4 regions of the Caballeronia sp. LZ028 genome follow, and region 1 is predicted to be linked to each of the others. Evidence: predicted binding sites of a transcription regulator. Region 1 holds the regulator's gene; each other region holds the start of a gene.
What was found. The regulator LexA, encoded in region 1, represses DNA repair genes until DNA is damaged. The targets are predictions, from matches to a motif close to ACTGTATNNNNATACAGT.
Positions count from the first base shown of each region.

Region 2: QCE58_RS23035 (DUF2471 family protein) is a predicted target of LexA. The motif match lies at 5,576-5,593, and genes of this name have one in related genera.
Region 3: QCE58_RS11325 (ATP-dependent helicase) is a predicted target of LexA. The motif match lies at 5,150-5,167, and genes of this name have one in related genera.
Region 4: QCE58_RS19330 (putative DNA modification/repair radical SAM protein) is a predicted target of LexA. The motif match lies at 4,685-4,702, and genes of this name have one in related genera.

Region 1 covers NZ_JARUXN010000001.1:1,636,745-1,643,883, reverse strand. The annotation lists gene QCE58_RS07900 (CysB family HTH-type transcriptional regulator) at 1-894, opposite strand, end outside; gene QCE58_RS07895 (sulfate/molybdate ABC transporter ATP-binding protein) at 920-1,978, opposite strand; gene cysW (sulfate ABC transporter permease subunit CysW) at 1,994-2,890, opposite strand; gene cysT (sulfate ABC transporter permease subunit CysT) at 2,887-3,771, opposite strand; gene QCE58_RS07880 (sulfate ABC transporter substrate-binding protein) at 3,862-4,884, opposite strand; gene lexA (transcriptional repressor LexA) at 5,143-5,820, shown strand; gene QCE58_RS07870 (hypothetical protein) at 6,018-6,344, shown strand; gene QCE58_RS07865 (DUF2939 domain-containing protein) at 6,444-7,043, shown strand; gene QCE58_RS07860 (universal stress protein) at 7,079-7,139, opposite strand, start outside.
Region 2 covers NZ_JARUXN010000004.1:57,558-64,696, reverse strand. The annotation lists gene QCE58_RS23070 (phosphate-starvation-inducible PsiE family protein) at 1-279, opposite strand, end outside; gene QCE58_RS23065 (hypothetical protein) at 624-1,142, opposite strand; gene QCE58_RS23060 (YceI family protein) at 1,323-1,961, shown strand; gene tdh (L-threonine 3-dehydrogenase) at 1,972-3,009, opposite strand; gene QCE58_RS23050 (glycine C-acetyltransferase) at 3,079-4,281, opposite strand; gene QCE58_RS23045 (helix-turn-helix domain-containing protein) at 4,437-5,039, shown strand; gene QCE58_RS23040 (CsbD family protein) at 5,170-5,358, opposite strand; gene QCE58_RS23035 (DUF2471 family protein) at 5,623-5,979, shown strand; gene QCE58_RS23030 (DUF2252 domain-containing protein) at 6,044-7,139, opposite strand, start outside.
Region 3 covers NZ_JARUXN010000001.1:2,384,154-2,391,292, reverse strand. The annotation lists gene fumC (class II fumarate hydratase) at 1-109, opposite strand, end outside; gene QCE58_RS11350 (phospholipase D family protein) at 136-1,710, opposite strand; gene QCE58_RS11345 (MATE family efflux transporter) at 2,117-3,565, opposite strand; gene QCE58_RS11340 (RNA-binding S4 domain-containing protein) at 3,787-4,008, opposite strand; gene QCE58_RS11335 (hypothetical protein) at 4,306-4,722, shown strand; gene QCE58_RS11330 (hypothetical protein) at 4,793-5,050, shown strand; gene QCE58_RS11325 (ATP-dependent helicase) at 5,200-7,139, shown strand, end outside.
Region 4 covers NZ_JARUXN010000003.1:382,129-389,267, reverse strand. The annotation lists gene cls (cardiolipin synthase) at 1-129, opposite strand, end outside; gene QCE58_RS19345 (DUF4410 domain-containing protein) at 208-987, opposite strand; gene QCE58_RS19340 (SDR family NAD(P)-dependent oxidoreductase) at 1,246-2,034, shown strand; gene QCE58_RS19335 (UdgX family uracil-DNA binding protein) at 2,040-3,461, opposite strand; gene QCE58_RS19330 (putative DNA modification/repair radical SAM protein) at 3,461-4,672, opposite strand; gene QCE58_RS19325 (hypothetical protein) at 4,786-5,007, shown strand; gene QCE58_RS19320 (hypothetical protein) at 5,115-5,429, shown strand; gene QCE58_RS19315 (hypothetical protein) at 5,738-6,037, shown strand; gene QCE58_RS19310 (aldose 1-epimerase) at 6,048-6,980, opposite strand; gene QCE58_RS19305 (phytanoyl-CoA dioxygenase family protein) at 6,977-7,139, opposite strand, start outside.

The DNA of each region.
Region 1 (7,139 bases):
CGCTTCATCGAGTTGCGGCGCGAACATTTCGATCAGCCGATACGCATACGCGCGCAAGAACGCGCCCTTTCGCAAGCCGACACGCGTCGTGCTCGCCTCGAACAGATGCTGCGTATCGAGCGCGACGAGCTCGGTGTCGCGCTTCGCGTCATACGCCATCGCCGCGACGATGCCGATGCCCATGCCCAGTTCGACATACGTCTTGATGACGTCGGCATCGATCGCGGTCAGCACGATATCGGGCATCGCGCCCGCGCTCGCGAACGCCTGATCGACGTGCGAACGCCCGGTGAAATCGTTGTCGTACGTGACGATCGGATATTCGGCGATCTGCTCGAGCGTGATGTTCTCGCGCCCGACGAGCGGATGATCCTTCGGCACAACGACCGTGTGATGCCACGAATAGCACGCAAACGTGACGATGTCCGGATAACGGTCGAGCGCTTCGGTCGAGATGCCGATATCCGCTTCGCCGTTGATGATCATCTGCGCGATCTGCTGCGGGCTGCCCTGACGCAGCGCGAGATGCACCTTCGGAAACACCTCGGTGAACTGGCGGATGACCTTCGGCAACGCGTAACGCGCCTGCGTGTGCGTCGTCGCGACGACGAGATGGCCGTTGTCCTGATCCGCGAACTGGCGCGCGACGCGCCGTAGATTCTCGGCATCGAGCAGCATGCGCTCGATCAGCTGATGCACTTCCTTGCCCGGCTCGGTCAGTCCCGTCAGACGCTTGCCGCGGCGGATGAAGATATCGACGCCGAGTTCGTCCTCGAGATCCTTGATCTGCTTCGACACGCCCGACTGCGACGTGTAAAGGACGTTGGCGACCTCCGTCAGATTCATGTTCTGACGCACGGCCTCGCGCACGAAGCGCAACTGCTGGAAGTTCATGTCAGCCTCTTTGATTTTTATGATGTCACTGCGCGGGAAACACTCGCAACGCGCGTGGAACGGCGGTCACGCCATCGCCGATATCGAGCCTGAGCGCGCGCCACGCCTCGCGATCCAGTTCTGCCTCGATCACGCCGCCCGCGTTGCCTTCGAGCTCGACGCGCACCGAGCCGCCCAGCGTCACGACGCGCCGCACGCCCACCACGATGCCGTCGCGATGCGTGCCGTCGGCGGGATACAGCGCGAGATCATGCGGACGCACGTACGCGAGCGCCCGCCCGCTGAAATGCGCCTGAGCCGCGATCGGGCTCGCGGCGCCATCGGCGATGAAGCCGTTCGCGTTCACTTCGCCCTGCAGCCGGTTCGCGGCGCCGAGAAACTCGTAGACGAAGGACGTCTGCGGATGATCGTACACGTCTTGCGGACTGCCCACCTGCTCCACGCGGCCATGATTCATCACGACGATGCGATCCGCCACTTCGAGCGCCTCTTCCTGGTCGTGCGTGACGAAAAGCGTCGAGATATGCAGATCGTCGTGCAGCCGGCGCAGCCAGCTGCGCAGTTCCTTGCGCACTTTGGCGTCGAGCGCGCCGAACGGCTCGTCGAGCAGCAGCACTTTCGGCTCGACGGCAAGCGCCCGCGCCAGCGCAATACGCTGCCGCTGTCCGCCTGACAGTTCCGACGGAAAACGCTCCGCGAGCCAGTCGAGTTGCACGAGCTTCAGCAGCTCATGCACTTTCTCGCGAATTTTCGCTTCGCTCGGACGCTCGCGGCGCGGCTTCACGCGCAAGCCGAACGCGACGTTCTCGAACACGGTCATGTGCCGGAACAGCGCGTAATGCTGGAACACAAAGCCGACCTGACGCTCGCGCGCGCCGACCGCCGCGACGTCTTCGCCGTGCAGCACGACCTGTCCCGCATCGGCGAATTCGAGACCCGCGATCACGCGCAAGAGCGTGGTCTTGCCGCAGCCCGAAGGCCCGAGCAGCGCGACCAGTTCGCCCGCCGGAAAGTCGAGCGACACGTTGTCGAGCGCGGTGAAATCGCCGAAGCGTTTTTGCAGATTGCGAACGATGATGCTCATGATGTTTATCGCCTCTCAATTCTGTGCGGTGGCTTTTGCGGCGGTCAATGCTTGCGTCATGCGGCGCTCCGCGAGAAGTTTCAGCGCGAGCGTCACGAGCGCGAGCAGCGCCAGCAGCGACGCCACCGCGAACGCAGCCGAGAAGTTGTATTCGTTGTAGAGAATTTCGACGTGCAGCGGCATCGTGTCCGTCTGCCCGCGGATGTGCCCGGACACCACCGACACCGCGCCGAACTCGCCCATCGCGCGCGCGTTGCAGAGAATCACGCCGTAGAGCAGGCCCCACTTCACGTTGGGCAGCGTCACGCGCCGGAAGATCTGCCATCCCGAGGCGCCGAGCACGTGCGCCGCTTCCTCTTCGTCGTTGCCTTGCGCCTGCATCAGCGGAATCAGTTCGCGCGCGACGAACGGAAACGTGACGAAGATCGTCGCGAGCACGATGCCGGGCACCGCGAAGATGATCTGCACGTCGTGCGCGGCGAGCCACGGGCCGAACCATCCTTGCGCGCCGAACATCAGCACGTAGACGAGACCCGAGATGACCGGCGACACCGAGAACGGCAAGTCGATGAGCGTCGTCAGGAGCGCCTTGCCGCGAAACTCGAACTTCGCGATCGCCCACGACGCCGCCAGTCCGAAGACGACATTCAGCGGCACGGCGATCGCGGCGGTGATCAGCGTGAGCTTGATCGCGGACCACGCGTCGGGATCCTTCAGCGACTCGAAGTAATAGTCGATGCCCTTGGCGAACGCCTGCACGAACACCGCGACGAGCGGCACGACGAGAAAGAACGCGAGAAACGCGAGTGCGATACCGGTCAGGAGCCATCGCACGGCGCGCGGCTCGGTGACGGGATTGAGGCCGTGCGCGTCGCGCTGTGTCGTCGTCTGCAATGGAAGCACCTTGCTCATGCCGTTTCTCCCGCTGCCAGGGAGACGTTGACCGGCGCCGCGCCCGTCTTGCTCGTGCGGCGCTGCAGCCACCATTGCAGCGTGTTGATCAACAGAAGCATCAGGAACGACACGCACAGCATCACGACGGCGAGCGCGGTCGCGCCGGCATAGTCGTACTGTTCGAGCTTCGTGATGATGAGCAGCGACGTGATCTCCGACTTCATCGGCACGTTGCCCGCGATGAAAATCACCGAGCCGTATTCGCCCAACGCGCGCGCGAACGCGAGTGCGAAGCCCGTCAGCAGCGCCGGAAAGAGCGACGGCAGCACGACGCGCCGGAACGTGAGCCAGCGCGTCGCGCCGAGGCACGCGGCGGCTTCTTCCTGCTCGCGCTCGAAGTCTTCGAGCACGGGCTGCACGGTACGCACGACGAACGGCAGGCCGATGAACGTCAGCGCGACGAGCACGCCGAGCGGCGTGAACGCGACCTTGATGCCGAGCGGCGCGAGATATTGCCCGATCCAGCCATTGCCCGCGTAGACCGCGGCGAGCGAAATGCCGGCGACCGACGTCGGTAGCGCGAACGGCAGATCGACCATCGCATCGACGATGCGCTTGAACGGGAACGTGTAGCGCACGAGCACCCACGCGACGAGAAAACCGAACACCGCGTTGATGAGCGCGCCGCCGAGCGCCGCGGCGAACGTCAGCCGATACGATGCGAGCACGCGCGGCGACGTCACCGCGCGCACGAACTGCGCCCAGTCGAGCGTCGCCGTCTTAGCGAAGGTGGCGGCAAGCGGAATCAGCACCACGAGGCTCAGATAAGCCACCGTGATGCCGAGTGTCAGGCCGAAACCGGGTAGCGCGCTCGGTTTCCTGAATGTGAGAGTCGTCATCCTTGAATCATCCTTTTTGCGCGCGGGGTGGGCGCGCGTTGCTGCTTCGGGCGCGCGGCGTCTTGAACGCGCCGCGTCGCCGGTTGACGCTTATTGCGGCTGATAGATCGAATCGAACACGCCGCCATCCGCGAAATGCGTCTTCTGCGCCTTGGTCCAGCCGCCGAAGGTGTCGTCGATGGTATAGAGCTTCAGCTTCGGAAACTGCTTCGTCAGATCGGCGGGCACCTTGTCCGAACGCGGCCGATAGAAATTGCGCGCGGCGATCTGCTGCCCTTCGTCGCTATACAGATACTTGAGATACGCTTCGGCGAGCTTGCGCGTGCCGTGTTTGTCGACGACCTTGTCGACCACCGCGACCGGCGGCTCCGCCAGAATGCTCACCGACGGCACGACGATCTCGAACTTGTCCGGACCGAATTCCTTCAGGGACAGGAACGCCTCGTTTTCCCACGCGATGAGCACGTCGCCCTGACCGCGCTGCACGAAGCTCGTCGTCGCGCCGCGCGCGCCGGAATCCAGCACGCCGGCGTTCTTGTAGAGCTTCGTCACGAACTCCTTGGCGGTCTGCTCGTTGCCGCCCGGCTTGTGCTGCGCGTACGCCCACGCCGCGAGGTAGTTCCAGCGCGCGCCGCCGGATGTCTTCGGATTCGGCGTGACGATCGACACGCCCGGCTTCGTCAGATCGTCCCAGTCCTTGATGTGCTTCGGATTGCCCTTGCGCACGAGAAACACGATCGTCGACGTGTACGGCGATGCGTTGTCCGGCAGGCGCTTCTGCCAGTCCGCGCCGACGAGTCCCTTGCCCGCGAGCGCGTCGATGTCATAAGCGAGCGCGAGCGTAACGACGTCCGCCTGCAGTCCGTCGATGACCGCGCGCGCCTGGCCGCCCGACCCGCCATGCGACTGCTTGAAGGTTACGGTCTCGCCCGTCTCCGCCTTCCACTTTTTCGCGAAAGCCTGATTGAAGTCCTGATACAGCTCGCGGGTCGGGTCGTAGGAAACGTTCAGAAACGACGTATCCGCCTGCGCCGGCGCCGTCATGATCAAACCCGCCGCGCCGAGCGTCGCCGCAGCAAGAAGCCGTCGCAATCCCGTGTTGATGCTTTGCATTCCCCGTTCTCCGTCTTATCGAATTGACGGAATCAGTCTAACGAGGCCTCTATATGATTGAAAATAATCGTTATTCACTTTTTTATACGTAAAACTGCTAAGAACGATATTCCTGGATGGAAGAAGCGCCGGCGGGCGCGATCCGACGGTGCGGAGGCTTCGTGGCCGCGAACTTAAAGTAAAGCTTGAAAAGCGCCAAATACTGTATAAAAATACAGTCACCTGTCCATTCATACAGTGCATCAGGGGCTCGAGCCAGTGACCAAAACATCAAAACTTACCGCGCGGCAGCAGCAGGTGTTCGAACTCATCCAGCGCGCGATCGACCGCACGGGCTTTCCGCCCACGCGCGCCGAGATCGCGGCGGAGCTCGGCTTCAGTTCGGCCAATTCCGCCGAGGAGCACCTCAGGGCGCTGGCCCGCAAGGGCGTCATCGAGCTGGCGGCGGGTTCGTCGCGCGGCATCCGGCTGCTCGGCGATGCATCTCGCATCGATCGGTCCGAGGAGCTGCCGCATCAGTTCACGCTGCCGCATCAGAGCATCATGCAATTGTCTCTGCCGCTCGTCGGCCGGGTCGCGGCGGGGAGTCCTATCCTCGCGCAAGAGCACATCTCGCAGCACTATGCGTGCGACCCCGCGCTCTTCTCCAGCAAGCCGGACTATCTGTTGAAGGTGCGCGGCCTCTCGATGCGCGACGCAGGCATTCTCGACGGCGATCTTCTCGCCGTGCAAAAGCGCAACGAAGCGAAAGACGGACAGATCGTCGTCGCGCGTCTTGGCGACGACGTCACGGTCAAGCGCTGGAAACGGCGCGCGGACGGCGTCGAACTCATCGCCGAAAACCCCGAGTATGAAAACATCTTCGTGCGCGCCGGCAGCGGCGATTTCGCGCTTGAAGGCATTGCCGTCGGGCTGATCCGCTCCGGCGAATTCTGATGTTGGCCCGCGAACGGGCAAGGCACGAAAGTCGAAGCACATTACTTTCGCACCGAGACACGAAATGTCTCATTGACATCGCAAGATAGCCTCACCAACCGCTTTCGACACCTGATTCAGGCGTCTCACAACACAACAAGCATGACGGCCACCGCGCGCGGTGCGCCGCGGTGCGTCCTATCGTCTGGAGAGTCATCATGGAACGTTTTGCCCGTCTGCTGCCCTTCCGTCAATTCGGCCGCCTGCGCCATCTGCGCACGCTGATCGCCTGCGGCATGCCGCGCGCCGAAGCCACGCCCGATCTCTTCAACGAAATGCCCGCGTTGCCGTCCCGTCAGCCGGCCTTCGCTCGCGTTTCCCTCAACAGCACGGTGCACGCCGAGGCCGAGCAGCGCGCGCCAGTGCGCGTGTATCGCGGGCAATCGCGCGTGATTCTGGTGGGCAAGATCGACGAGGTTTCGCGCATGATCGACCGCTGCATCGCCGAGGAAAATGCCGGGCTGGCCGGCGGAATCCTCGCCTGAATGGAACGCCATCGCACGCACGACGTGAATTCACGGGATTTAACCGGCGCCCGCGCGGTCAATCCGTAATTCACGTTTTGCAAGAGGCTTGGCCCAAGCATGTCCCGCACTACCCGTTCTATTGTCGTTACGCTCGTCGTCCTGGTTATCGTCGCGGCGCTCGGTTTCGTTTACGCATCGCCTTACATCGCACTCGATCGCGTGAAGCGCGCGGCCGATGCCCGCGATGCGCAAACCGTCAACGAATACGTCGATTTTCCGGCGCTGCGCGCGAGCCTCAAGGACCAGATCGCGGCGCTGCTCACGCGTCGCGTGGATATTCAAAAGAGCGGGAATCCGCTCGCGATCATCGGTGCGATGATCGGCGCGGCGCTCGTCGGTCCGCTGGTGGATTCGTATGCCACACCGGACGGCGTCGCGGCGATTCTGAACGGCATCCCGCCGCGCGGCGATCCGGGCGAGCGTCCGCCGCAAGCTGGCGACGGCGCACCAGCGAATGCGGGGAATGCGCCCGCGTCCGGCGTCACGGCCGCACGGCAGCCGCCGAAAGAACCACCGCAGACGACGGCGGGTTATCGAAGCCTGAACACGTTCGTCGTCACGTATCAACACGGCGCCGGCGATGCGCGATACTCCGCGATCTTCCACCGCAACGGGCTCGTGTCGTGGAAGCTCGTCGCGGTCGATCTCAACGGTTGACGCGTCAAGCGTCGCGGTTCACGCTTCGCACCGCATCACGCCCCGGCTTCGGCCTTGACGGGCTTCGCCGCGTACGCCGCTTCGTCTTCCGCTTCG
Region 2 (7,139 bases), on a different contig from region 1:
GATGTGATCGCGTCTTAACATGACGCGAGTGATCGAATGCTTGAATTCCATCGCGATCAACAACGTCATCACCATGCCGAAAACCGCCTGAAAGATCGCATGATCCAGCGGATCGAGCGCCCCCGACAGCGTCAGCGCTATGACCGCCCGAATCAACTGCCACAGCGATACGACGATGATCACCGAGATCACGACGCTCAGGATGTGGGCGATGATCTGCTCGAAGCGCTCGTAGAAGGTCAGCACGCGCCATTGCAGCCGATATTCGTCGAGCTTCATGCGAATCTGGGTTGGCTTGCTCATGGATGGGGTCGCAGAGAGACTCGGGCACGGAGTGACGCCGACATCGCGTAGCGAGCCAAAGCCGGGCCTATGACGTTGAGCCATGCGTGCGGCGTTTTCTTTCGTCTACGTGCTGATTCTTTTCTCTTGTTTGCTGTGCACGATGCGTCACATCGCACCCCTCAGCAATCGTTGGGCCGCCAACGCGGGTGTCAAGAACGCATGCGCGGCGCGCCTGACAGCGTCGCCGGTTTGCCTCGGCCGCGAAGGCGTTAGCTGGATTCTCGTTCAGTCGTCTGGAGCTCGGGAGTACGTTACAAACCACAAACCCCGCACGATGTTCAGAATCGCAGTCTGAGCATGAACCCAAGCGTGAACGGAAGATCGCTCGAAGGGATCGGCGGAATCAGGATGATGTTCGCGCCGACGCGCTTGTATTCCAGCATGATGAGCGGCGCGGCAACCGGACCGACCGTATGGTTATGGCCGAGGCCGTAGCTGCCGTAGTCATAGCCGGAGATGAGCCCGGCCATGACTGCGAGCCTGATGTAATTCCAGTGAAGGAAGTCCGGTCCCCACACGCCGCCGCCGTAGAACGACGGCTTCGACAGCGAATTGCGAAAGTAGCCGCCTGTCACCGCCCATTGCGGCGCGACCCAGCATTCCACGCCGATGCCCGGATTGAATTGCTCGAAGTCCTTGTCCGGGTGAAAGTGATGCGAAGCGACCATCGCGTCGAGCCAGAGACCGTCGCCGCACCAGCTTGCGTGCGCGGCGGGCGTCCAGCCCAGCGCGACGAGCGCGGCAACCGCCGACAAGTGCGCGCGAAACGTTCGGAATCGGGACAGCCATGTGCACATGTTTTATCCGCCAACGCGCGTACGGTGGCGCCGCTTTTTTGAGATGTAGGTCGAGGCGAACTCTACCCGATCGCGACATTTTCGTGTGTGCTGACGAAAAGTCCGTGACGGCTTGCGCGCGTTCGGATGATCTCGGCGAAACTTGTCGACGTTCTATTTTTGTTTTCGAGGCAATGCGCGATGAAGGCTTATAAGCGTCTCGTTCTTTTTCTCGCGGCGATCGCATTGACGGCGTGCACGCCGCTTCAGGTCGTGACGCATCACGTTTCGTCGAGTGAATCGAGCGTGCCGGCAGGACGTTATCAGCTCGATCCGCATCACTGGAACGTGAGTTTCGACGTCGATCATTTCCACTACTCGCGCTTCGTCATCCGATTCGATAAGACCACGGCGCAACTCGACTGGAACGCGGACGGAATGTCCGGAAGCTCGGTACGCGCGCGAATCGACGCGTCCAGCGTCAACACCAATGTGCCGCTGCTCGATCGCATGCTGAAAGGACCGGACATGTTCGATGGCGCGCGTTATCCGGACATCGTTTTCGTCAGCACGGCGTTTCAACGCACCGGCGAAGACAAGGGCATATTGACGGGCGATCTGACGATACGCGGCACGACGAAGCCGGTCACGCTCAACGTGACGTTCAACGGACACGCGGTCAATCCGCTCACGAAGCAGGAAACGCTGGGCTTCTCCGCCGACGGACATTTCAGCCGCGCTCAGTTCGGACTGACGACGTGGTATCCGGCCGTCGGCGACGATGTGCACGTCGCCATTCAGGCCGAATTTTCGAAGGCATCTGCGGACAACGCGCCGTGATCCGTGCCCCTCAGGCCGCGACGGCGGTCCAGTCGAGTACGACCTTGCCGCTGTTGCCGGAAAGCATCGTGTCGAATGCGCGCTGATAGTCGTCGACGGGAAACGTGTGCGTGAGGATCGGGGAGAGATCGAGGCCGCTTTGCAGCATCGCGACCATCTTGTACCAGGTCTCGAACATCTCGCGTCCGTAGATGCCCTTGATTTCGAGTCCCTTGAAAATCACCTGATTCCAGTCGATGGCGGTCTGCGCCGGCGGAATGCCGAGCAGTGCGACCTTGCCGCCGTGATTCATCGATTCGAGCATCGCCGTGAATGCGCTCGGCACGCCGGACATTTCCAGGCCCACGTCGAATCCTTCGGTCATGCCGAGTTCGCTCATCACGTCGCGCAGGTTTTCGTTCGCCACGTTGACCGCGCGCGTCGCGCCCATCTTGCGGGCAAGTTCGAGCCGATAGTCGTTCACGTCGGTGATGACGACGTTGCGCGCGCCGACGTGCCGCGCGATCGCCGCAGCCATCACGCCGATCGGCCCGGCGCCGGTAATCAGCACATCCTCGCCGACGAGATTGAATGAAAGGGCGGTGTGCGTCGCGTTGCCGAACGGATCGAAGATCGCAGCGAGATCGTCGGAAATGTCAGGCGGAATCTTGAACGCGTTGAACGCCGGGATCACGAGAAACTCCGCAAATGCGCCTTCACGATTCACGCCCACGCCGACCGTGTTGCGGCACAGGTGACGACGGCCCGCGCGGCAGTTACGACAAAAACCGCATGTGATATGGCCTTCGCCCGACACGCGGTCGCCGATGGCGAAGCCGCGTACTTCCTGTCCCATCTCCACGATCTCGCCGACGTACTCGTGACCGACATGCATCGGCACCGGAATCGTCTTCTGCGCCCATTCGTCCCATTTCCAGATGTGGATGTCGGTGCCGCAGATCGCCGTCTTCCGGATGCGGATAAGAACGTCGTTGTGACCGACTTCGGGTCGCTTCACGCGCGTCAGGGTGAGGCCGGGTGCGCGTTCGAGTTTGGCGAGGGCTTTCATTGCGTTTGATCCTGGCGTTTGGTCTTGATGATGCTGCTTCGAAGGTCGCGGGCCTTTATGCGCATAAAGTCAGCCGATGACGCCGAGGGATCGGCCGACGCGAGCGAACGCATCGACTGCGCGATCGATCTGCTCCGGCGTGTGTGCCGCGCTCATCTGCGTCCGGATGCGCGCGCGTCCTTTCGGCACCACAGGGTAGGAGAAGCCAATCACATAGACGCCTTCGTCGAGCAGCGCATCAGCCATCTTCGACGCGAGTTGAGCGTCGCCCAGCATGACCGGAATGATCGGATGTTCACCGGGGACAAGATCGAAGCCGAGCGCGGACATCGCCTTGCGGAAGTGCGCCCCGTTCTCGCGGACGCGCCGGCGCAACGTCGCGCCTTCGTCGCTTGCGAGCAGTTCAAGCACTTTCAGCGATGCCGCGGCGATGTTCGGTGCCAACGTGTTCGAGAAAAGATACGGCCGGCTGCGCTGACGCAGCAAATCGATGACTTCCTTATGCGCGGCGACATAGCCGCCTGACGCGCCGCCAAGCGCCTTGCCGAGCGTGCCGGTAATGATGTCGACGCGATCGAGCACGCCGCATTGCTCCGGGGTTCCGCGCCCGTTCTCGCCGATGAAGCCGACGGCGTGGGAATCGTCGACCATGACGAGCGCACCGTAACGGTCAGCGAGATCGCAGATGCCGGAAAGGTTGGCGATGATGCCGTCCATCGAAAAAACCCCGTCGGTCGCGATCAGCTTGAAGCGTGCGCCGGCTGCATCGGCTTCCTGAAGACGCGCTTCCAGATCGGCGAGGTCGTTGTTCTTATAGCGCAGACGCCGGGCCTTCGAGAGCCGCACGCCGTCGATGATGCTGGCGTGATTCAGTTCGTCGCTGATGATCGCGTCTTCTTCGGTCAGCAGCGTTTCGAAGAGGCCGCCGTTTGCATCGAAGCAACTCGAATAAAGAATGGCGTCGTCCGTTTCGAGAAAACGCGCGATCGCCTGTTCAAGTTCCTTGTGCACGGTCTGCGTGCCGCAGATGAAACGCACGGACGCCATGCCGAAACCATCGGCGTCCAGTCCGTCCTTCGCGGCCTCGATGAGCCGGCGATCGTCCGCGAGACCCAGGTAGTTGTTCGCGCAGAAGTTAAGCACCGCCGCGCCGTTCGCGAGCCGAATGTCCGACGACTGCGGACTCGCGATGACGCGCTCCGTCTTGTAGAACCCCGCAGCGCGAATTTCGTCGAGCGTCGAACGCAAATGGGAGAGATATCGGTCTTTCATCGCAATCCTTGTTCTGGGCCTGCCAATGCAATCCGCGCCTCGTGACTCGCGCGCGCCGTCCTTAGCCCTGTTATAGTGCATCCATCGCATCGGACATGTTCGATATTTCGAACGCATTTCCGATATGCCGAACACTTTACGGGATTGGTCGATTCATGGCAAGCACGGGTTCAGAGGGAAAAGCAGGCGATCTCGCGGGCGCAGGCGCAACACCGCCGCGCGTCGGAGAGATCATTCAACGCTTGCGCAGCGAACGGAAGCTGACCCTCGACGATCTGTCGCGCGCGGCCGGCGTGTCAAAGTCGATGCTGTCGGAGATCGAGCGCGACAAGGCAAATCCGACGATCGCCGTCGCGTGGCGACTGACCAATGCGCTCGGCATCAGCCTCGACCAATTGTTCGCGCAGCAAAGGCCCGCCGAAGCGATCCGCGTTTCGGGGCTGCATGAAATACCGACCCTGAGTGGGGACAACGGCGGCTATCAGTTGCGCGTGTGGGGACCGATTGAACTCGCCGGCAAGTTCGAGTGGTACGAACTTACGCTGCAATCGGGCGCCGCGCTCACGTCGAACGCGCACGAACCGGGAACGCGCGAGCATCTCACAGTGCTGAACGGTTCCGTTGAGGTCGATGCGTCGGGTGCGACGCGTCGTCTGAAGGCGGGGGAAACCGCGCGGTATGCCGCGGACGAGGCGCACGCGATCCGGAATGTCGGGCGCGCGGAGGCCAAGGCGTTGCTCGTCGTCATCCACGGCTGATGCGTTGAGCGTCCGGAACTTTTTGCGCATAAAGTCGGCGCGCCGCCGTGCGCCCGCCAATAAAAAACGGGACGCATCGAGCACGTCCCGCTCAAAGCGGCGCCGGAGTCGCGGCGCCGGTTGGCCCGTCTTACGGGTTCTTTTTCACGCTGTCCTTCAGATCCTCGCGTGCATCGCCCACGCCTTTCTGGACCTTGCCGGCTGCTTGCTGCATGTCGCCCTTGGCTTCCTGAGCCGTGTCCCCCGTCATTTTGCCGACGCCCTCGTTGATCTTTCCCTTGACCTGCTTGCCAACGCCTTCGGCTTGATCCTTGTTCATGTCAGTTCTCCCGTGGTTTGCAGCGCTGTTGGCCGCGCGGTGCCGTCGAACGAACGCAGAAACTGCCTGCGCGTTCCGCTCAGGAGTTTCCCAAGCACGGTTGAACGATGCGCTTTGTCGGCAGGCGCGCATAGCCGCGCATGTCTGAAACGCACGTAGGCGGAATCGCACATACACCCGGTTCGACTCGCGCGACGCTATTTTCATTGCAACAAGTACTGTATATTTGTACAGTACAATAAGACCGGCCGGAAGGGGTGGATCATGGAGTCGAATGGTGAAAACCTGAGCAGAAGGCAGTTCGCCCGCGCGGTGCATGACCTCGAGCGCATCACGCGTCAGATCGCGGGGCGTTACATCGATAAAGGAGTGCCGCTGACTTGGCGGCTGTTGCATGCCATCGAGGCGGAGGCCGTCGCGGACCTCGGATTCGCGGGACGACACGAAGCCGCCTTGCGCGAGCTGTTCGCGCGTCCCGATCACTTTCATTTCCCCGAAACCGATGACGTCGTCGACGTTGCATCCTCGGATGCCTTGCCCGCCGTTTTCGCCTTCGCCGTAGACGCCTACGAGCGCGCATCGCGACAGAATCGGCCGCGAGCAGTCAGCGCTGCGCATTGACGCATCCCGCGGCACGCGACTGAACCCGCGTGCCCCGGTTCATGTCATCGCGCAGCGGATCGTTTCACGGCGCGAACTCCGCCGCGATGTCCGCATCCGAACGCGATTCGAGCTTGCCGTCCCGGCACGCAACGCGAAACACCTCGTAGTCCTTTTCCACCTGATCCGCGTAGGCGCGACCGTAGCGCACTAGAACTTCGGCCATTCGATCGCTGTTGCCCAGGTAGCCCGAGATTTCCGGCGCGCATCCGCCGGACTTCGCGTGCGCGCGGGCAAGCGCCCAGCCGCAAAGCACGGCGTATTCGCGAAAGACGTCGTCGCTGAAAGTATCGAGTTCTGCGGAAATTTTCATGTCGCGTAACTGGCGGATGTAGAGCGTGCGCCCGAGCGGTCCGGTCGCCCAGCCGAGAAACGGGTCCGTGGCGGCCTGCATCAGACGTTGTCCGTGAACGACGCGGTGCCCGTCGTGTTTGATATCGTCGGCGTGCTTCGCATGTTTCGTGAATCTCGCGACGACCGACGTCGATGCCTCCTTTATCTGCAGGAAAAGCGGCTTGTCGTGATGATCCGTGAGCAGCAAAACGAGGCAGCGCGTGCCGACGCTGCCCACGCCGACCACCTTGAACGCGACATCCTGCAGGCTGAATTGCGACAGCAATCTCGCGCGCTCCGGCGTAAGCGTCGCGACATAATCGCGCACGAGCGTCGCGAGCGCATCTTCACGACTGGCTTTGAGCGTCATCCAGCCGTCGTTCTTATCGATCAGCGTGCTCTTGCCGTGGATGTGAAACACGGCAGGCGGCGCATCGCGAATGCGCCACGTGTCGCCGGTTCGGTCGGCGAGTTTCGGCAGCATCGTTTCGTGCGTGCGGCGCGAAGCCCGTTCGATGCCGCGCTTGATGCGCCGCCGCGCGTCTTCGCTCTGCACGGCCTGGTACATGCGATCGAAGGTGATGCGCTCGTACCAGAGATCGAGCACGCTCATTTCAGCGTACTCGCGCAGATGCGTCTGATAACTGCGCGCGGCGACAAACGCGAACTCGTCCGCAGCCAGATCGCCGTGGCCGAGATGCCGGCCGGCGATCGTGAAGCTCGCGACCAACCGTTTCAAATCCCATTCCCACGGACCGGGCGCGGTTTCGTCGAAGTCGTTGAGATCG
Region 3 (7,139 bases), 750 kb from region 1:
TTTGCAGCGAGCGCTGCGTCTGCGCGCCCCAGAGCTTGTCGTTCGGCACGGCGATCTCGCCGAACGTGTCCTTCTCCATCCGTACGTCGCCCTTCGCATCGTGTGACATGGCGTGAGTTTCCTTACGAAGTTGGATCAAAGCTGCTTGTCGACGGGCAGCATCATGAAGAGGCCCGTCATCGCATTGCGATAAAGACCTGCCTCGGGATCGAAATTGTAGGTGACGAGACTGCCGTTTTCCTCGGTGATCCAGACGAGGCCCGACTGCGGCGCGCCCGTGCGCCGAAGCTCCTCCGTCACCGCCGCGCTCGCCAGTTGCACCTGCCAGCTCACCTTCGGCGAAATGCCGTTCTCGAAGAGTTTCGCGGCTTCCTCGGCGATCGGCTTGCTGTGGATCACGAGCGCGAGCTCGGTATTGAGCTTCGCCGAACGCGGATCGAGATTCATCGAGCCGATCACGAGGATACTCCGATCGATCACATAGGCCTTCGCGTGCAGGCTCGCGCGCGACTGCGAGCCGAAGAGACCCGCGCGCGGACTGCTTTCGCCTTCGACCTGAATCGGCTTGAACTCGTACAGTTCGACGCCGCTTTGCAGCATCGGAATGCGATACGGCGCGTAGCCCGCCTGCACGGCGACGGCATCGGTCGCGGCGAGCGAATTCGTCAGCACCGCGACGCGCACGCGGCGCTTCGTCAGACCGGCGAGCGCCTTCACGCCCGCGTCGTGCGGCACGAAGTAGGGCGACAGGATCAGGAATTCGCTCTGCGCGTCCTTCAGCAGAGCGACAAGGCGCTCCATCGGCGGGCTTTTGTAGTCGTCGCTCGGATGCTCGATCTTCGATGGCGAATCGACCCGGAACTCCGTCGGCGCCCACACGAGGTCCATTTCCTCGCGCGCGATCTGCTGCGCGAGCGGCGTCGCATTGAGCGGCTTCGCGTTCAGCGGATCGGCCTGCTCGCGCCAGTGCTTGCGCAAGTCGTCGCGGGTCTTGTCGAGTTCGCGGGCGTCGAACTTCTGCTTGTTGAGCGCGCGCAGCGGGTACGCGAGCGAACTGTTCCAGTAATCGTCGAAGCTCGCGGATATTTCTTGCGTGACCGGACCGGCGGCGAAGACGTCGAGATCGCGAAACTGCAAGGTCGGGCTCGCGCTGAAGTACTCGTCGCCGAGATTGCGGCCGCCGACGATCGCGATCTGGTTGTCCGCGATCATCGCCTTGTTGTGCATGCGGCGCGTGAAGTGACTGAGATTCGTGAAGAAATTCTGCGTGCGCTCGGAGAAGCTGCGTTGCGCGCTGCCGTACGGGTTGAACACGCGAATCTCGATCTTGTCGTGCGAATTGAGCGCCGCCATGATCTGGTCGATGTCCTTGAAGTTCAGATCGTCGACGAGCATGCGCACGCGCACGCCGCGATCCGCCGCATACAGCGCCGCGCCGAGCAGCAGCTTGCCGGTGTTGTCCTCGTTGGCGATGTAGTACTGCATGTCGAGCGTCTTCGTCGCCGCGCGCGCGAGTGCGATGCGCGCCTGCAGCGCGTCGGTGCCGGTCGGCAGCAGGCGCACCGCCGACTCGTCCGGATGCCGTTTCTCGAGCGGCGCGAGGGCGGTCGCGAGGGGCGTCGTTTCCGTCGATGCCAGCGCGTGGCTCTCCGGCCGGTCGAACGCCGTCGCGGGCGGGCGCGTCTCGCAAGCGGCGACGAGCGTCGTCATCGTCACGATGACGGCGATGTTGCGCACGGCGGCGCCGAATGTTCGTGCGCGCGCGTCGCGGCGCGCGATTTCCCGCAATCCCCGGTTTTCCGACACTTCGATTCCCCGTTCTGGTCGCCGCTCGTGAAGCGCTCGGCGACGTTTTCGCGTTTTCGGTCTTCAGCACGAAAGTAGCAAGGAGCGTACTCGCGCCGGATCTCGAAATTATTCTATGGGAAATCGGGAAAGCGCCGAACGTTGCACTGGGCGGTGGCGTACGGACGAAAAAAAGCCCGCTGGCTAGAGCGGGCCTACAACCCCTGTCACAGATGTCTCAAGGAGGAGACGGGTTCATCGTAGCAATGCGCGCCGCGCGGCCCAACCAAGCATTCGTGCTATGCAAATCGGCGCGCGGATCGTGTGCTTATCAGACGTGACCGTGCGGCGCGGCGCTCGCGGCGCCGGCGTCGTCCGGCCGTGGCGTGATGCCGGTTTCGATGAAGCGCCGGCTGATGCGATGGAAGCGCAGCGTCATCAGCACGGCGACGCTCGCGAGCCCGGCCGCGAGGCCCCACCACAGGCCCTTCGCGCCGAGTTCGAAGTGGAACGCGAGCACATAGCCGGTCGGAAAGCCGACGCCCCAGTAGCCGAACGCGGCGGCGAGCATCGGAATGCGCGTGTCCTTCAGGCCGCGCAGGCAGCCGGAGCCGACCGTCTGCATGCCGTCGACGATCTGGAACACCGCCGCGACGCCGAGCAGCGACGCCGCGAGCGCGACGGTATGCGCGTTGGCGGGATCGTCGAGATGCAGATACAGCCCGACGATCGCGCGCGGCACGGCGATCAGCACGAGCCCGGAGCACATCATGAAGCCGACGCCGAGCGCGAGCGCGACGAAGCCCGCGTGACGCGCGGCGACAGGCACGCCCGCGCCGACCCAGTAGCCGACGCGCACGTTCGCCGCCTGGCCGATCGCCAGCGGCACCATGAACGCGACCGACGCGACGTTGAGCGCGATCTGATGCGCGGCGAGCGGCGCTTCGCCGAGCAGGCCGACCATCATGCCGGTGGCGAGAAAGAGCGTCGATTCGACCCCGTAGGTGATCGCGACGGGCCAGCCGATGCTGAACAGTTCGCCCATCAGCGGCAGGCGCGGGCGCGCGCGCGCGACGAAATGCCGGTAGCGCGGCCGCAGATGCAGCACCGCGACGAGCGCGATCGCGATGCCCCAGACGGTGATCGTCGTCGCCGCCGCCGAGCCGAGGAAGCCTTCGCGCGGCAGGCCGTACGCGCCGTGGATCAGGCCGTAGTTGAGAAAGCCGTTGACGAACACGCCGCCGATGGAGATCCACAAGAGCCTGCGCGCCGCGCCGATGGCGGGCAGAAACGCGCGCATCATCCCGACGCCGATCAGACTGCCGGGCGTCCCCCAGCGCAGCACCGCGCAGTATTCGCCGACGTTCTTCGCGAGCGTCGCGGGTTCGTGGAACGCGAGCAGGATCGGTTCGGCGTAGCTCAGCAGCACGAACGCGGGCACGGCGAGCAGCAAGGAGAGCACGAACCCGGTCCAGTAGATGCCTGGCACGCGATGATCGGCATTCGCGCCGCGCGCATGCGCCACCGACACGGAAACGGACGTCAGCACGCCCTGCAGGAGCGTCACGACGACGAAAAAGAGATTCGCGCCGAGGCCGCCCGCGGCGAGGGCATCGGGGCCGAGCGAGCCGAGCAGGATGGTGTCGGTGACGCCCATCGCCATCTGCGAGAGCTGCGCGATGGCAAGCGGCGCGGCGAGACGCGCCGTGTCGACGGCGTGACGCGAGAGGCTCGGCGGTCCTTGATGCGCGCGCGCGGCGCGCGTGACTGGCGGTTGCATGTTGATCGGATCGAAACGAAAAGGCCGCAATGAGTGCGGCCGGACTGGAACGCGAGGGGGCAAGGATCGAAGCGCAAACGCGCTGACGGGAACCGACGCTGAAACCAGAACGAAAGAACAGACCGTCAGCTTATTGCGTCGCGTGCGGCATGTCGATGACGCGTTTGCTTATGCCCGGATTTTCGCAATTGCGCGGCGTGTGCGCGCAAATCGCCGCGCGCTTAATCGGGCGCGCGCACGTAAATCGTCTGGCCGTCGAGCTTCACTCGCTGACCCGCGCGGATCTTGCAGGTCTTGCGCAGTTCCACCTGGCCGTCGACGGTGACATCGCCCATGGCGACGCGCGCCTTCGCCGAGCCGCCGCTGTCCGCGAGGCCCATCAGCTTGAGCAGATTGTGGAGTTCGATGAAGTCGCCCGTGAGGGTGAATTGGAGTGGCGGCATGAGGCGGGCAAGGCGGGAATGCGGGAAGGGCTCAATGATAAACCACGCCGGGCATGCGCCGTGCTCAGGGATCGCGAGGACCGGTAATCCCCACTCAAGCGCGCTCGTTGGCAAATGTAGCCAGATGAAACCGTCGGTAACAGTGACTGATTTTCGCGAACTTGCCCGATTGACCGCCGGTCCGACCATTTGATCGATGCAGCTTCGGTCATCTTTCCAATCGACAAAAGTCGCGCGGATCGCTCGTTTCATCGTCGTAAGAGCGCCGCCGACGCCAACTAAAAAGAGGACTAGCTCATGACTCGCGCACGAATCCTTTTGATCAGCTCCGCCATCGCCACGTTCGCCGCTTCGGGCGCTTATGCGCAAACCGCGACCCAGTCCGCACCGGTGCAGACGCAAACGCAAGCGCAAGTGCAGCCGATGCAAGCCCAACAGCCGATGACGCCGCCGCCGCAGAACCTCGTCGCGCCCGCGCCGACCGATCCGCTCGTCGAGCGCCGCAATGCCAATGCGAAGGCGAACGCCGAATACAGCGCGTCGAAGAAGGCGTCGAAGGCCGAATTGAAGGCGCAAACCGAGCAGGCCAAGGCGCAGTACAAGGAAGAGGTGAAGAACGCGAAGATCAATCGCAAGGCGGACAAGGACGCCGCCAAGGCCGAATTGAACGCGACCGAGCCGAACGCACCGAAGGACACCGGCTTGCAGCATTAAGCGGGGGAACCGGGAATCGCCGCGAGCTCGCGTTTGGCGCGGCTCGCGGCATCGAACAAGGGAGAAGACCATGAATCGAAAAACTCATGCACTGCTGGCCGCGCTGATCGCGGGGACGTTCGCGAGCGCGAGCGTGGCATCGTTCGCACAGACGGCGTCGGATACGCCGACTGCCGCCGATCAAAAGGCCGCGAAGGAACAGAGCAAGGCCGACAAGAAGGCGGCCGTCGCGCAAGCCAAGGCCGACAAGAAAAAGACCGAGGCGCAATCGGACGCCAATGAAGCCGCCGCCGAAGCGAAGCTCAAGAACGCGAAGAAGGCCGACTGACGCAAATCTTTTGCAGCGATGCGAGCCCGGTTCCGTGCGAGCCGGGCTCGTTGCATTTGGGGCCAAAACCCTTGTCGAGCCAAAGGCTTGCGCGTGCGGGTTGTATGGATATACAGTGTGCGTCACTCATTTCCCGCCGCCTTTCTCCCGTGCTCACGCTCCCCGACACCGCCGACGAATCCACCACGAAACAGGTCGCCGACTATCTCGCGAAGCTCAACGAGGCGCAGCGTCAGGCCGTCGAATTCGGCGTCGACGAACCGGGGCGCGCGGGCGGGCCGCTGCTCGTCATCGCGGGCGCGGGATCGGGCAAGACCAACACGCTCGCGCATCGCGTCGCGCATCTGCTGGTGAAAGGCGCGGATCCGCATCGCATCCTGCTGCTCACGTTTTCGCGCCGCGCGGCGCTCGAAATGACGCGGCGGGTGTCGCGCATCGCAATGAACGCGCTCGGCACGAGAAGCGCAATCGCGCAGGGTTTGTCGTGGTCGGGCACGTTCCATAGCGTCGGCGCGCGGCTGTTGCGCGATTACGCCGATCTCGTCGGGCTCGCGCCGTCGTTCACCATCAACGATCGCGAGGATTCGGCCGATCTCATGAACCTCGTGCGGCACGAGCTCGGTTTGTCGTCGAAGGAAAAGCGCTTTCCCGCCAAATCGACGTGCTTCGCGATCTACTCGCGCGTCGTCAACACCGGCGCGTCCCTGGCGACCGTGCTCGATCAGTCGTATCCGTGGTGCCGCGAGTGGGAAGCGGACCTGAAGCGCCTCTTCGCCGCGTACGTCAGCGCGAAACAGGCGCAAAGCGTGCTCGATTACGACGATCTGCTGCTCTACTGGTCGCATCTCGCGGCGGAGCCGTCGATTGCCGCCGATCTCGCGAGCCGCTTCGATCACGTTCTCGTCGACGAATATCAGGACACGAACCGTCTGCAGGCATCCATTCTTCTCGCGATGAAACCGGACGGGCGCGGCCTCACCGTCGTCGGCGACGATGCCCAATCCATCTACTCGTTTCGCGGCGCGACGGTGCGCAACATCCTCGATTTTCCCGGCCACTTCGATCCGCCCGCCGCGACCGTCACGCTCGACCGCAACTATCGTTCGACCTTGCCGATTCTCGAAGCGTCGAACGCGGTGATCGGCCTCGCGACCGAGCGCTACACGAAGAATCTGTGGACCGACAAGGCATCGGCGCAAAAGCCGCGCGTCGTTGCCGTCGCCGATGAAGCCGATCAGGCGCGCTATGTCGTCGAAAAAGTGCTCGAAGCGCGCGAAGGCGGCATGAAGCTCAAGGCGCAAGCGGTGCTGTTTCGTGCCGCGCATCACAGCGCGGCGCTCGAAATCGAATTGACGCGCCGGAACATTCCGTTCGTGAAGTTCGGCGGACTGAGGTTTCTCGATTCCGTTCATGTCAAGGACGTGCTCGCGGTGTTGCGCTGGGCCGAGAATCCGCGCGATCGCGTCGCGGGCTTTCGCGTCGCGCAGTTGTTGCCGGGCGTCGGACCGGCGATCGCCGGGCGCCTGCTCGACAGCGTGAGCGCGCCGGACGCGGTGGCGTCGAATGCGATCGCCGCGTTTCAGGCGCCCGCGCGCGCGTCGGAGGACTGGCCGCGTTTCGTCGGCCTGATGGCGAAGCTCTGCGGCCGCGACTCCGGCTGGCCCGCCGAGTTCGAAATGATCCGGCGTTGGTACGAGCCGCATCTGGAACGCAATCACGAGGACGCGGCGATCCGCATCGGCGACGTGTTGCAGATGGAAAGCATCGCGGCGACGTATCCCACGCGCGAGCGCTTTCTCACCGAACTGACGCTCGATCCGCCCGACGCGACCAGCGACGAATCCGGCGTGCCGCTGCTCGACGAAGACTATCTGATTCTCTCGACGATCCATTCGGCGAAGGGCCAGGAATGGCGCAACGTGTTCGTGCTGAACGGCGTCGACGGCTGCATTCCGTCCGATCTCGGCACGGGCAGCGACGAAGAACTCGACGAGGAACGGCGGCTGTTATACGTCGCGATGACGCGCGCGAAGGAAGACCTGCACATCATCACGCCGCAGCGCTTCTACGTGTACAACCAGACGCATCT
Region 4 (7,139 bases), on a different contig from region 1:
GTCGTCGCTCGCGTACAGCCGTTCGATCCTGTGCTCGATCTTCTTTTCGCCGCTCGTCAGATTTGCGATCACCAGCACGACGACGAGCGTCACGACAACGGTCAGGACAATCAGGGCAATCGTCGGCATGCGCGGCCTCGCGAAGCGAACATTCGTCCGGATTCTAGTGCAAGCACGTTCCGGACCGCGCAACGGCCGCCGCTTTCCTTAGCTCTTCGCCGGCATCCAGCCCTGCTCCTGGCCGAGCTTGGCGATCTGCTTGGCGATGGTGTCGCCGAGGCGCTTTTCATCGGACGACACATCCGCGTGCTTCGTCTCCGACACCGCGTGCAGCCCGCCCGACACCGCGAGCGATGTCGCGACGTGCCCCGCCGCCGCGCCGACGCCCGCCATTTCCGCGACGCCCGGCGCGTGGCCGCTGTCGGCTTTCGCGTCGAATTGTTCGAGCAGTTGCGGCACGCCGTTCGCGGGCTTGAGGACGAGCTGCACCGTCGCGCCGACCTTGCTTTCGCCCGCGCCGAGGCCGATCACCATGCGGCGGCGGCGATTGCCCGCATCGATCGTATTGATGCTTCCTTCGACGACGAGCACGCTCCGATCTTGCGGCGGCGGCACGTCGGCGCGGATCGCGGGCAGACCCATCGATTGCAGTTTGGCGACGATTTCGTTCGCAACTTCCTCGCGCGCCGCGATGGCGTCTTGCGTCTGCTTCCGCGCTTGCGAATCGCCGGACATCGCCGAGCCGAGCTTCGAAATCAGGCCGTGATTGTCGAGCTTGACGTCGTTCGCGTCGCTGGCGAATGCGTAGACGTAGATCGTGTCGGGGCGCACGGCGGGCGCAGCCGCGACGGTCTGCACGTACTGCCCGTATTGATTCGATGCCTGCGCCGGATTGCTCGCGCATCCCGCAAGCAGCGCCGTGCCGACGACGAAACCGGCGAGCGCCGCGCCGCGCACTTTCTTGAACAAGTTGATCGAGCTGGACATGTTGCACCTCCTGTGTGGATTAGTGGATGCGTGACACGGCTCGGTTCTCGCTGCTGCATCTGCTTCGTTTCACGCTGGACGCAACTATGGACGATGACCGCGGCGGAAGCCATCGAGCATTTATGTCGCGGGGTTTCACGGGCGGCGAACGCTTGCCGGACGCGGCTTCAGCAACGTACTGCGCTTATGGCTAACATCCCGGAACGCGTCGTGGCGAAATCGCCGGCGCATTCCGCCAACCCAATCGAAGGAGCAGATATGGATCTCAAGATCGGCAACAAGCTCGCGCTGGTATCCGGATCGACGAAGGGCATCGGACATGCCATTGCCGTGGCGCTCGCGCGAGAAGGTGCGCGCGTGATCATCAACGGCCGTTCGCAGGCGTCTGTCGATGCGGCGCTGGCGAAACTGCGCGAACTCGTGCCCAACGCGCAGGGCGAAGGCTTCGCCGGCGACGTCTCCGACGCAGCGCAAGTCGACGCGCTCGTGAAGCGCTTTCCGCACGTCGATATTCTCGTGAACAACATGGGCATCTTCGATCCGAAGCCGTTCGAAGAGATTCCCGACGACGAATGGCTGCGCTTTTTCAACACCAACGTGATGTCGGGCGTGCGCCTGTCGCGCGCGTATCTGCCGAAGATGAAGGAGAAGAACTGGGGCCGCGTCGTGTTCATCAGCAGCGAGAGCGGCATTCAGATTCCCGTCGAGATGATTCATTACGGCGTGACCAAATCGGCGCAGATTTCGCTCGCGCGCGGCCTCGCGGAAACCTGCGCGGGCACCGGCGTGACCGTCAATTCGGTGCTGCCGGGGCCGACGAGCTCCGAAGGCGTCACCGAGTTCGTCGAGAAACTGTCGGGCGGCAAGAGCTTCGGCGAATTCGAGAAGCAGTTCTTCGAAGAAGCGCGGCCCACGTCGATTCTCAAGCGCTTCATCACGCCCGAGGAAATCGGCAGCATGGTGGCGTACGTGTGCTCGGAGCTTTCATCGGCGACGAACGGCGCGGCGTTGCGCGCGGATGGCGGCGTCGTGCGCGCGGCGTTCTGAGCGCGCTAGGCCTTCAACGACGACGCCAGCTCCAGCGCCGCAACGATAGCCGCGACGGTTTTTTCGCGCGCGGCTTCGTCGTTCTGGCGCAGCGCGTAGGACGGGTGATACGTCGCGACGACCAGCTTGTCCCGATACGGCACGACGCGCCCGACATGCGCCGAAAGCGTCGCGCGCCGTCCGAAAAGCGCGGCCAACGCGGTCGCGCCGAGCGTGACGATCACCTTCGCGCCGACGTCGTGCAGTTCCTGTTCGAGCCAGTACGAACAGGCTTCGACCTCCTGCTGCGCGGGCGTCTTGTGCAGACGGCGCTTGCCGCGCGGCTCCCATTTGAAGTGCTTCACCGCATTGGTCAGATAGACGTGCTCGCGCACGACGCCGGCACGCTGCATCGCGTCCTGAAGCAGCTGCCCGGCCGGTCCGACGAACGGCTCGCCCTTCAGATCCTCCTGATCGCCGGGCTGTTCGCCGAGCAGCATGATGCGCGCATCGGACGGACCGGCGCCGTGCACCGCCTGCGTCGCGTTGCGCCACAGATCGCAGCGGCGGCAAGTATCGAGCGATGTGGGCGCGTCCCGCTCCGGCTGCGCTGCGAGCGCATCGACCTGAACCGCCTTGCCGCCGAGCGCGCCGACGTTTTGCGCCTGCGCGACGCGTCGCGCGCCGCCGCGCGCATCGCTGACGAGCTTCGGGATCAGTGCGCCTTCCGGCAGCCCTTTCCAGAAACGCACCGGCATATGCTGTTCGAGCGCGGATTCGTTCAGTCGCGCCGGATTGAAGATGCTGCGGTAGTAGGTCATCCAGAGCGCTTCGGCGGCATCCGGCAAGACCGCCGCATGATCCGACGCCAGCGCGCGGCCGCGCTCCAGTTGCAGGCGCTCGCCGTCGAACATCGCGGCGCCGTCGGGCGTTGCGATGAGCCACGTCGAGCGTCCCATGCGCGCGGCGAAATGCTCCGCGCCCCACGCGAGCACGTCGTGATCCGGCTCGTACCACGCGACGAATTCCGGCGCGCCGAGCGACGCGTCGCGCTGCCGGAAGCGCACATACGCGATCATGTCGTGCTGCGCGCGGCGCACCGCCTTCGCCATCTTGTAGAGGCGCGCGCCGTCTTCATCGGCGGGCGATGCCACCGAGCGGTCGCCCTGCGCCCAGCGCCACAGCACGCGATATAAAAAGCTCCAGCGGCGCGCGTCGCGAAAATGCGCGGCGTCTTTCAGCAGCGATGCGAGTTCGCGCGACACGCGGATAGGCGGCGCATCCGCTGCCTTCGCCGCTTTCGCCGATCGCGCCGACTCGTTGAACAACGCCGGCTCCGCCTGAGCCGTACGCCAGTCGATCGATTCGGGCGGGAGCTTTTGCGCGAGCGCATCGAGCGCGGCGACGCGCCAGGCGTCGAATTCGTCGTCGATGGCGATGACGTGCATCAGATCAGCGAGAGCTGCACCGGGCCGGTCGCGAGCGCGCGCCGCAGACTGTCCGAAGGCGCTTCGTCGAGCGGCGGCCGGTAATCCGCCGTGACGACGAACGGCTTCACCTTGTCCATGCCGCAGCGCAGCCGCACGAGATCGTGATAGCGCACGCGCCGCTCGCGCCGCAACTCCACGATGCGCTTCGCGTTGCGCATGCCGATGCCCGGCACGCGCGCGATCATGCGTGCGGGCGCGGCGTTCAGATCGACGGGAAAGCGCTCGCGATGCGCAAGCGCCCACGCGAGTTTCGGATCGACATCGAGCGGAAGGTTGCCGGCATCGCCGAGCAGTTCGGCGGCGGCGAAACCGTAGCCGCGCATCAGAAAATCCGCCTGATACAGCCGATGCTCGCGCAAGAGCGGCGGCGCTTTCGACGGCACGCCCGAGGGGCTGTCAGGAATCGGGCTGAACGCCGAGTAATACACGCGCTTTAGCTGATAAGAGCCGTACAGCGTTTCGGCGGTGCCGAGGATCGTGCGGTCGTCGGTTTCATCGGCGCCGACGATCATCTGCGTGCTCTGCCCCGCCGGCGCGAACTTCGGCGCGCGCGGCTCCGCTTCCGATTCCTCGCGCGCGACGCGGATGTTGCCCATCGCCAGCTTGATCGTGCGGCCGCTCTTTTCCGGCGCGAGCCGCTCGAGGCTGATTTCCGTCGGCAATTCGATGTTCACGCTCAGACGGTCGGCATAGCGTCCCGCTTGCGCGATGAGTTCGGGATCGGCATCGGGAATCGTCTTCAGATGGATGTAGCCGCGAAATCCGTGCTTCTCACGCAGCAATTTCGCGACGAGGACGAGCTGCTCCATCGTGTAGTTCGACGAACGAATCACTCCGGAACTGAGAAACAACCCGTCGATGTAATTGCGACGGTAAAAATCCAGCGTGAGCGTAACGACTTCTTCCGGCGTGAAGCGCGCACGCGGCACGTTACTGGACCGGCGATTGATGCAGTACCGGCAGTCGTACAGACAAAAGTTCGTCAGCAAAATCTTGAGCAGCGAGACGCAGCGCCCGTCGGGCGTGAAGCTGTGGCAGATGCCGGAGCCGGTGCTCGCGCCGAGGCCATCGACGCCGCGCGACTCGCGTTTGGGCGCGCCGCCGCTCGCACACGACGCGTCGTATTTGGCGGCGTCGGCGAGAATTTCGAGCTTTTCGGAGAGATCCATCTTGATTATGGTACTGTATGTTTATACAGTACCTCACGAGAGGCGCGGAGTCAAAGGTAATCACGGCATCGCACGCTTCGCGCCTGCCCTCGCAATCTCTTTCGGAGCCTTTCATGCGATTCGACTACAAGACGTTTCACATCGACTGCACCGCCCATCACGACGAAGACGGCAGCTACTACGCGCACGCACGCATCACGCGTCCGGCGGACGAGCGCACCGCGCATGCGGAAGTATTCGAATCCGGCGAGCTGGATGCGTTCGCGAGCGAGTCGGATGCCGTCCATTGCGCGCGGGCGTGGGCCATCGAGTGGTGTGACGAGGCGACTGCATGACAATTCGATTTCTTCCCGCGGCACGGTGATTGCGCAATGTAATCTGCGACGCCGCAGCTTTGCGCAAGGCGGCGCGCATCGAGATCATTGATCAACGGGAGGAAACCATGAAGAACGCCAAGAGAAGTTTGATTGTGTCGGCCATGATTCTGGGCTTGTCGGGCGCGGCATTCGCGCAAGGCGCGGGCGGCGGTGCCGGCGGCGCGGGTGGCGCAGGCGCGGGTGGCGGCACCGCGGGCGGCAACGGGGCCGGTCAGGGCGGCACCGGAATGGGCACGCCGAACAGCAACGGTGTAACCGGCTCGACGTCGGGCGCATCGGGCTCGAACACGATGGATTCGTCCAAGGGCAGCAGCAAGATGCACAAGAAGGGCAGCTCGGGATCGAACATGTCGAGCGGCACCTCCGGCAAGTCGGAATAAACATATTGAGTTTCCACGTTTCGGCGCGCCCGGCCTTTCGCAAGTCCGGGCGCGTTTTTCGTGCTTCTTCTTTAAACCCGCACGCCTATCCCCACCAAGGTATCCCTGCCAGATAGGGATTTCTCGCGCCTTCCCATCGCCGTAAGGTAATCCCCGAGCGCCATTCGTCGCGCCCGGTGCGTCGTCATTTGTCGCGTCGGACGAAGCGAGCTCGCGCTCGATCCATTCATCCGTCCATCGGCAAAGCGGCAAGGAGTCCGAGACTCGCGTTCCCGGCTGCTTGTGCATTCGTTTCAAGGAGCTGGAACATGAAGGCAAAGATCAACCCGAAATTTCTCGCGATGATGGCAGCATGCGCGGTCGTGTCAGGAATCGGTGTCGCGCACGCGCAAGGCATGCCCGCCGATGCGCAGCAACTCGTCCAGACGATGCGCCCGATGTACATGTCGCAGGCCATGCCCGATGAATCTCAGACGCAAACCGCCGCGACGCCGCAACAAGCCTCCGGCGGCGACTCCGCGTACGGCGGCATGAAGCCCGCCTCCGCGAGCGGACATCGCGATAGCGACTGCAGCCCGGCGAACTGCAACGTTTTCTTCGGTCAGTAGGCGCGACGCCTTATTCCGTGTGAGTCGTCCAGGCGAATGTCGCGCTGACCGACTCGCCCGGTTCCAGCACCGCGCCGCCCTTCGCGGCGCGGTCGACATCGAGATTGACCCAGTCCGCCACGTTGCTCACCGGCTCAACGCAGAGCAAATCGGGATGCGACTTCGGTGCATACACCACCAGGGCATCGAACGGCGCTTGCGCGCTGAGCGCGACCGCGCGGCGTTCGTCGGGCCACGCGATCGTCGCCGTGCGCGACCAACCGGCGAAGTTGTTGTCGAGATCGAAGGCATCGGCGGACATGCCTTCTTGCGACGCCATCGCATCGACGCACGGATGCGCGCCCGCATGCGTGGGCAGCAGATCGGGCGTGCTGTGCCACATCGACGCGACGCGTGCGTGAACGCGCGTATTGCGCGTGCGCGGATAGTACGGGTGATGTCCCATGCCGAACGGCATCGGCCGATCGGACAGGTTGCGCGCGGAGAGCGTCACGCTTAGCGTGTGGTCATCGAGCGCGATGTCCTGCGTCGCCTCGTATGCGAACGGCCAGTGACGCGCGGCATCGCGCGAGGGTTCGTGCAAAAAATGCAGACGCGCGCGCGCGTCCGACACATCGCCGACACGCCACGGCAAGCGCCACGCGTTGCCGTGCAGCGCGTGCGCAAAGGCGTTGCCGTCGCCGGAAAGATCGATGAGCGCACCGTCGAACACGAAGCGCGCATCGCGGATGCGATTGCAGTACGGCAGGAGCGGAAAGCTCGCCATGCCGAGCGGATCGCGTGCGGCCAGCGCGGCGGGCGTCGCGGGACGCAACCAGTCGATCGTACGTCCGTCGCGCGTTTCGTCGAAGGCCGCGATCGATCCGCCCACGTGCGGCGCAAGCAGCACGCGCCGCGCGCCATGACGCAGTTCGACGAGCGGATCGGACGGCGCGGCGCTCAATATGCAAACTGCCGATAGCTTTCGTCGAAGGTGCGCGCCGTCGTTTCCACCTGAGGATTGAAGCGCAGCAGCCGCCGCGCGCGCGGAGGCAACGCGGCGAAGACGTCGCGCGGCACGTCGATATGCACCTCGGGCCGGAAATACCACGCGCGGCTGTAG